DNA from 2 places in the Paenibacillus sp. YIM B09110 genome. Region 1 is predicted to be linked to the other one. Evidence: a T-box and tRNA genes for the amino acid it is inferred to sense, from the RefSeq annotation. Region 1 holds a T-box; the other holds one or more tRNA genes.
What was found. The T-box of region 1 lies ahead of V8F51_RS07475 (valine--tRNA ligase). A T-box ahead of a tRNA ligase gene usually reads a tRNA of that ligase, here a tRNA-Val.
Positions count from the first base shown of each region.

Region 1 (4,375 bases):
GCGACTTGGACATCTTCTGCCCGTTCTCGTCACGGACAAGACCGTGGATCAGCACGTCCTTGAACGGAATTTCGTCTGTGAATTCAAGCGCCGTGAAGATCATTCGCGCTACCCAGAAGTAGATGATGTCGTAACCCGTAACGAGCACGTCCGTTGGGTAGTAGCGCTTGAATTCTTCTGTCTCCTCCGGCCAGCCAAGCGTCGAGAACGGCCACAAAGCAGAGCTGAACCAAGTGTCCAGTACGTCGTTATCCTGTGTGAACGTTGCGCCTTCCGTATTTTGAACGTCGTCACGCGATACGGTAATCTCGCCGGTAGCATCGTTGTACCATGCCGGAATGCGGTGTCCCCACCACAATTGGCGGGAAATACACCAGTCACGAACATTTTCGATCCAGTTCATATAGATCTTCTCGAACCGCTCAGGAATAAAGTTCGTGCCCTTGCCCGATTTTTGGGCCGCAATTGCCGCTTCGGCAAGAGGTTTCATTGCAACGAACCATTGCGTCGACAAATATGGCTCAACAACGGCGCCGCTGCGCTCGCTGTGGCCAACCTGATGCACATGCTCCTCGATACGGATGCAGATGCCCTGCTCCTGCAAGTCCTTCACGAGTTTCTTGCGGCAATCCGTACGATCCAGACCTTCATAAGGACCTGCTTGATCGTTCATTGTGCCCGTTTCGTCCATGACAATAATTTGCGGCAGGTTATGACGCTGGCCTACCTCGAAGTCGTTCGGGTCATGAGCAGGCGTAATCTTAACCGCGCCGGAGCCGAAGTCCTTCTCCACATATTCGTCTGCAATAATTGGAATCTCGCGTCCAACGATCGGCAGAATGAGCATTTGGCCGATAAGATGCTTGTAGCCATCGTCCTCCGGATGAACAGCTACAGCCGTATCGCCAAGCATCGTCTCCGGACGAGTCGTTGCGACCGTTATGAAGCCGGAGCCGTCCTTAAGCGGATATTGGAGATGGTACAGGTTGCCGTTCACTTCTTTGTATTCTACTTCGATATCGGAGAGCGCCGTGCGTGCCGCAGGATCCCAGTTAATGATTTTTTTGCCGCGGTAGATGAGACCTTTCTCGTACAGACGAACGAATACTTCGCGAACCGCCTTGGAGAGACCCTCATCCAGCGTGAAACGCTCTCTGGAGTAGTCTAGCGAGAGGCCCATCTTGCCCCATTGATCACGAATCGTGCTCGCGTATTGATCCTTCCACTCCCATACCTTCTCCAGGAATGCTTCGCGTCCGAGATCGTAGCGGCTAATGCCCTGTTCGCGCAGCTTGCTCTCAACGCGAGTCTGCGTCGCAATGCCGGCATGGTCTGTTCCCGGCAGCCAAAGCGCATCATAACCTTGCATTCTCTTCGTGCGAATCAAGATGTCCTGCAAAGTAAAGTCGAGCGCATGCCCGATATGCAGCATGCCGGTTACGTTCGGCGGCGGAATTACAATCGTATAAGGCTTCGCGTCAGGACGCTTGCCCGCTTCGAAAAACTTGCCCTGCTGCCAATAGTCATACCATTTCTGCTCGGCTGCCTTCGGATCGTAAGTCGTCGGCATTTCCGTAGACGTAGTCGTTGTTTGATTTTCTGACATTGATTCCATCCTCCATACATCGATATAAATACAAAAAAACCTCTCGCCCTCATAATAAAGGACGAAAGGTTTAGCTTCCGTGGTACCACCTTTGTTTCACGCAAAAACATCATTCGCGCGACACTCGAACAGATAACGGCTGCAGCCGGCCTGACTTAGGCGGGCGAGAGATGCATTGTTTCGCAAACTCTCCGCTTGATCCAGGCAACTCCGGGGCGACCCGTAGCAGTCACTTCCTGCAGAACCTCTCAGCGTAACGGTTCCGCTCTCTGAAGGCTTCACTGCGTACTATTCCCCTTCAACGTCTTTATGACACTTATATGTATACATAATACCGTTGTTATGCGCTAGAGTCAACTTTAGCAGGTGAAAAACCCATCGTTTTGACATAAATCTCACCTCGTGTAAGAGCATGTTTCTTCTTACAGAGAGAAGCTCGGTGTAGGATCCACCTCTGAAATTGAATATAGGCTCTTACAGCGCCATTAAAAAGTTCGAATAGGCTCGCGCGCCTCGAATATGGTCTTACAGAGATAGACTGGGTTTGTGATCGCCTCTGTAAGTGCGCATAGGCTCTTACAGCGCGATTACGAAGTTCGATTACGCACGCGTGCCTCGTGTAAGAGCATATATGGTCTTACAATGAGAGACTGAGTGTGTGATCGACCCTGTAAGTGCATATAGGCTCTTACAGCGCGATTACGAAGTTCAATTACGCTCGTACGCCTCGTGTAAGAGCATATTTGTTCTTACAGAGAGAAGCTTAGTTTGTGATCGCCCCTGTAAGTGCATATAGGCTCTTACGGCGAAGATACGAAGTTCGATTAGGCTCGTATAGTGCGTTCCATAAAAAAGGTCCTTCACAGTTCACGAATGAACGAGTGATAGGACCCATTTTTATTGATTAAGGATTTCACGGAATATAAAGCAGTTGCCCTTCCGACACGGCCGACTCATTAAGATTATTGCGCACTAATATTTCTCGAGGATTAATGCTGTAGCGAAGCGCAATCGAATCAAGCGTCTCATCGCGCTGAACAATGCATAACCGGATCTTGCGGAATTCATTCTCCTCTGCATTGCGGCCGAGGAATAAGTTCTTCCACTCAATCTCGTCGCCGGACGACAGCGCACGCGCATCCTCAGCCGCTTGCTGAGTAGCGATCTCTTGCTCGGCTGCCTGACGGGCAGCTTGCTCGCGGCGGCTCGTCTGAAGCAGCGTCATAATGCCGACATTAGGCGGCTGTTCAGCTTGCTCCTCCGGAGGTTTGCTTGCGAAGGCGACGCGCGGCTCTTGCTTCTCAGGCTGCTGAACGACTTGCTGCACAGCTTGCTGAGATGCTTGCTGAGCTTCCAGCTCCGCCTCAAGCTCGCGCTGAGCTTGCTCTTCAAGCGCCAGAAGCGCATACGCTTCGGCGAAAGCTGCCTCTTCCTCAGCTTGCTCCTCTGCCTGCTCCAGCTCCTCATTCCGTTCCTGCTCGGTGAACTCGCTTGGTTCGTCCACATATTGAGAAGAGGAGGCGAGCCACCCGTCATCGCTATTCTGTTGAGAGGCAAGCGTAATTTCCTGCTGCTCCTCCCGAGGCTGTCTGCCGTCGTTCACCGCGAATAGCTGTGAAGACGACCAGCCTGAATCATTCGGAGATGATGAGATCGACACGGTTGCCTCACGCTCATGCTGGATCTCATTCTCCCGTTCCTGCGCTTGCGCTTGTGCTTGTGCTTCGGCGATTCGCTGCTCGAAGCCCTCCGCTGACGCATAGAAGGACTCGTCCTCTGCTATGTACGCCGGCGCCTCTTGTTGGAACGCATTGTCCTGTATAGGCTCTTGTTCCTGTTCCTCTCCGGGCTGCTGCGAACCATAGAAGCTCCGTTCATGAACGACCGTAATCGGCTCTTCTCTCCACGCCTCCTCAGGCTCTTCCACAGGATCGACGGAGATGCCGCGCAACGACAAGACGCCAGTAACGTTCAACGTTCTGGCTGACAGCAGATCCACATCAAAGTTGTCGATATCGATGGAGATATCGTCCAGCCTTGATATTCGGTTCATCGGCAGCGTAATTTCAACCGGAATCCAGTGCTCCAGCACAAGCGGCGCTTCTTCCGCATTTTGCCCCCGATATACGCCGCTTAGAAGCAGCTGACCCTTCAATACCGCATGATCCCCCTGATCGATCACTTGGATGCGTGGAACCAGCTCGATTTCCTCCAACTCATCGATAGCCGCAACGTCGTCCGGCAGATGAACGCGCTCATACACATCAAAGCGTAACCCACTCGTTTGTTCCGACACGCCTAAGTCCTCCCTTCTCGTACTGAATGCTCGGAAGCGTTAACGGCTGCCGCCTTCCGCAGGACGGCAATGAAGACCGTTACGCAAGCCATATAAGATGAGGATGAGCACAAAGCTTATCCTCACTTATATTTAAAGTTACATTCACTACTTATCTATATGGTTGGATAGGCTAGAGCATGACTTTTATTTACATGCCGCTGACGGATGATACGAGCTTTTCCAGCCAAGACGGCCATGCTGCAACGACCTCTATCGTCTCTCCAGTCCATGGATGAGGGAATAGCAGCCGCTCACCGTGCAGCGCTTGGTGGGTTAGCAGTCGCGTGTTTCCGCCATACAGCTCATCGCCAACGACCGGATGACCTATATAGCTCATATGAACACGTATTTGATGCGTCCTTCCCGTCTCGAGCCGAACGCGGACAATCGAAGCTTTCGCATACGCCTCCACTCTCTCATAGTGAGAGACG
Region 1 is NZ_JBANSP010000004.1:161,073-165,447, forward strand. It holds gene V8F51_RS07475 (valine--tRNA ligase) at 1-1,606, opposite strand, end outside; T-box leader at 1,661-1,917, opposite strand; gene V8F51_RS07480 (LysM peptidoglycan-binding domain-containing protein) at 2,520-3,902, opposite strand; gene V8F51_RS07485 (RluA family pseudouridine synthase) at 4,093-4,375, opposite strand, start outside.

Region 2 (4,375 bases), on a different contig from region 1:
TCAACGCAAACTCTCCGGTGCCGGAGCCGATTTCTAGCAAAGTTCCTTTGCGTTGACCCATAATGTCAAGCAGCAACGTATTGAACAGAGCGTGGTCGAGGAAGGTTGACTCTGCGTAAGCGGCGCGCATTTGAATCCATTCCACATTGTAAATGCCGTCCACGAGCGCCGGCAAATCAAGCTGCTCCTGTTCGGTTTGATAGATTAGATCACAACGGCTGCACTGCATTAAGGCATGATTTTCGTATTGAGCGAACAAATCGGTATGCTCATATTGGCACAATGGGCAATTCATCGTTTATCAGACTCCTTCATTCAAAATAATACCTATTGTATGATCGAACGAAGGCGGTTCATGATAATGATTGTCCAATAAGCGTCTACCTGTCCATTTGGGTGCAATATGACTTCATGACCGGGGGAGGCGATCCCGTCCATCGCCACCTGCTCGATGCGTACCGTTCGCTCCATATTAGATTAGACTGCTTGATGAATTGAGAAAAGGAACATTCGATGAAGAATAGCCGCTAGCGAACCTTGATTTCGCAAGCGGCTTTTATAGTAGTGCATTCGGTTAATTATCTTGTGAGTAGTCTGGGGTAGAAAAATCCCAGTGTCGAAGTACCATTGTAATTAAAGCGAGCAGAAAGAGAGTAATTCCTAATAACAAATGATCATAGTGAAAGAGAGTAACAAACGATGCGAGAAAAATGTAGAGGTAGGGTGCAAGATAAACTAAGTATATAGCTATTAATACAATTGAAAATACAGCAAGTTTAAAAACAAATGGGGCAGGTCCAGTCATGTAGTGTATAAAACCCATTATATTATTTATTGCGAGTTCTTTAATAATTTCAAACAATATTTTATTCACCCTTCATGTTGCTATACTAGCGAATGTAAAAGCTACAATTTGCCTTTATGTAATACATACCGTTGATCATCTGTATGCTTGTCTTGCAGCTCAATAACACCGCCAAAGTCGATGATCTCGCCGTCTTGCCAAGCAATGACATGAGCTTGCTCGTAGATGGTCGCCGTGAAATGGGCTTCAGTAGTTAGGGTGAAGCCGGATTTAACATGCTACTTGACCACCTTAAAATTGTTAACGTTTTCTTGTACCTTATCTAGCATACTTGGTCCTGAATCAGAAATGAAAAAGTATAAGATAGCAAATGCAGCTATTACTGCTATCATAAATTGAGTAAGGCTAATTGAGTCTCTTATTCTACTCTTTGTTGAATCACTCCTTGTATACCAAATTCTTTCGACACCAAATGAGGGAGTTCCTTCCTGTTGTCAAAATATTGGCAGACGTTCTTGAGATAACGATTGATGAAGGTTTTGTTAAAAACGCAAATGTAAGCAGATCTGGTCAAGGTGGAAAAGCAATGATGTATTTTACAACCACAGCCAAAATAACTTTGAGCGGATTGAACTACATTGAAAAAGAAGAAAAACGAGTGTAGTTTTTCTGACTGGCTTGTTGTACTAGGTCGCTCTCATGAGCGTTTTTTTTATTCATAGAAACTGGCCTGCGAAAGAGATAAACGTAACAAGAACATATTTTTTTGGTTAAAAAGGCGAAATTCGGCTTAAATCTAATTTGATGACCATTTCAAGCAATCAGTATAATGGGCTTAGAAGAGCAATACTTACGGTAGGGGATCATCCACGTTACCCCGAAATGAAGAAACGCAAGGTCAATGTATAAATCGAGGAGAGCCTCAGCTACTAAGGTACATATTACTATCTGTACACAAAGATGTAGTTTAAGGCCGCGGAATTGTGCAGGAGGAAATAGGTAGACATAGATTGAATAGTTATAAGGTGACATCAAACGCTTTCGATAAGTTATACGCACAATATCAATTAGCATGAAGCGGCTGCTTGATTAGCAGATCTCCGGCTTCGAGGAAGGTTGCTTCATGAAACAATACCGATATTTAGACTACGCCGTATATGGCAATGTGATCGTGCCGCTGCTGATGTTCAATGCAGAAGTATGGTTTCAAATTGATGACGACAGCGAGGTTGGCAAATGCCGGATCGTAAGTCGGCAGCGAAAAAAGAAATGAGCAGGGAGCGTACGTTATATGGAATTGGCGGAAGTAAATGCATTGCGGGAAGGATTACAAGGGCTAGATAATTATAATCGTTCTTGAGTAATGGGGATACAAAGCAGCTATTCAAGGATAAGTGCGATTTTTGTATAGCGATTTCCACTAATAGCTGAAGACATTATAAGCCACCTTTATATAGGGTGGCTTTGTATTATGCAAATAAATCGTGCTGGAAAATGGCAGTGTTATGTGAAACGTACTACAAGGCCGTTACTTACGTGGTTGGCGGTTCTGGAGGTGGCGGTGGAGGTGGCTCGGACATTCTGACATTCACGATTGTTCGATCTGATTGAATTTGTCTTTGACTTAGTAATGCTATTTGCGCCTGATGTTGAGTTATAAGGAGAGCCTGCAATTGACTTTGTGCTTGTTGATCTGCTTGTGCCTGCTCTTGCATCTGTGACATAACTTGTGCTTGGAATTGTAATTGGGCTTGAGCTTGAGCTTGCAACTGTGCTTGCACTTGAGCTTGAAATTGTAATTGGGCTTGTAATAGAAGCTGTAGTTGATTGGAAGATCCACATTTCTTTCTAGTTCTGGGTGATCTTTTTTTGCATGCCTTTTTCGCCATTTCTGAAAGCACTCCAATTCATTAATAAGATAGATATAACTCTATAAACATATGATGGAAGGCAAATATCGGACGAGGCTAAAGACATGGTAGATTCGCACATTTTGATAGAGCATGGTAGATTGGCCAGACTTTTAGTTTGCGTCCTGATTGTTAATCACATGAAGGAAATAATGGAGAACAAAGACCTTTCTCAAAGAAGTGGCAGAGGGTGCGAAGCAGGCCATTAATACTGTGGTTGGAATCAATCATGACATAATATAACTTGTGGATAGGGTGTCGTTGGACATGCTTTGTGTGCATAGGGGTTAATGTGGGAAAGATAAACTTTCACAAGACAGGGGATTAACTTATTTTATTATCGAAGCCGGTAGCAGTGGTAAATTCATCTTATTTGAATTATTCGCGAAGCGATTGAACTAATCTGCACGTTAGCTTAATGTCGCGTAGTTTGTCCAATTCTACATTTTCCTTAAACAGACTTTTCTTATCATCTTAACTTTATACCGTTAAATGCTTTCGCTAACCCTAATTAGCCCCCAAGCACGTTAATATAATCATCAAGGTTCAATTAATAAGGAAAAAGCCCGAAAGCCTTTTGTAAAGGCGTTTCGGGCTTTATTCATGTATGATCTGTAGTGGGCTCGAACCACTGACCCCTACCCTGTCAAGATAGTGCTCTCCCAGCTGAGCTAACAGATCAAGTTGCATTAGCGACAAGTAATAATATATCAGGATCGAAAACCGAAGTCAACCATAATATTCATTTTTATTCGAAGAAACAGTTCGATCACTGCAAATAGAGCAAATAGGGCTACCCTTAATGTTGTTAAGGATAGCCCTATCGTTCATGCGCAATGCTTATGCTGCATTATTATTGCAGCGGTGTGTACTAATTAGCAGCCTTTTCCATAGCCGCCTACTACTCCGCAGCTACAAGCAATAATAACCAACAGGATGAACAATACCAAGATAAAACCGATGTTGTTGTTGTTGTGGTGGAAGGCGCCGCCTACATATCCAGACATTATACGATGCACCTCCTTGTCATAAAGTACTCTGTAATGTATGTTGGCTGTTTCCATTGTGATTGGGTGTTTGTTAGGGAGGTTAATAATAGCTGGCAAATGCCTATGAATACGTATTCTAAAGCCGATCATATCCGCGTACACATATAGAAAGCGTGCAGGAGGCGGTATCGGTTGGCGGAGCAATATGCGTATTTGGCTATTTGGCTGATTGGCATGTTTGGGATTATCGGCATTGTCATTGGAAGTGTCGCCAAGTTTGTGAAGGACGACTCGCTTGCTTACGATGAGCAGTTCATATGGAGAAGGAAGCTGGGGAAGGATGGCCCTAGAAAGCACTGAAAAGGAATAGTCCGATGAGATTCATCTTAATTCAATACATGCATGCACGAACAAACAAAGAAGAACCGACGTCAGTCGGTTCTTCTTTGTTGCGTTGCTTCGCAATGCGTACTAATCAACGCTTAGAAAGTTGGTAAGCTATCTAGATTATTATCTGTGCGCCCGTCAGGCACCGACCGTAAATGCTCTTCATGGTCGCGGCCACGGAACAATTGCAGGTTGTTGATCTCGTTATTGCGGACCATTGACTGAGCAGTTAGATAGTCGACCACATTGCCAGACGAAAGCTTGAATTTGACGATACTGCCATC
Region 2 is NZ_JBANSP010000002.1:302,700-307,074, forward strand. It holds gene V8F51_RS03640 (class I SAM-dependent methyltransferase) at 1-295, opposite strand, end outside; gene V8F51_RS03645 (hypothetical protein) at 328-471, opposite strand; gene V8F51_RS03650 (hypothetical protein) at 1,308-1,469, shown strand; gene V8F51_RS03655 (hypothetical protein) at 1,929-2,078, shown strand; gene V8F51_RS03660 (hypothetical protein) at 2,338-2,694, opposite strand; tRNA gene V8F51_RS03665 (tRNA-Val) at 3,324-3,396, opposite strand; gene V8F51_RS03670 (hypothetical protein) at 3,591-3,722, opposite strand; gene V8F51_RS03675 (hypothetical protein) at 3,897-4,064, shown strand; gene V8F51_RS03680 (DUF3892 domain-containing protein) at 4,187-4,375, opposite strand, start outside.
Region 2: it has a tRNA-Val gene. The T-box ahead of V8F51_RS07475 (valine--tRNA ligase) is inferred to sense a tRNA for this amino acid. The anticodon was not compared.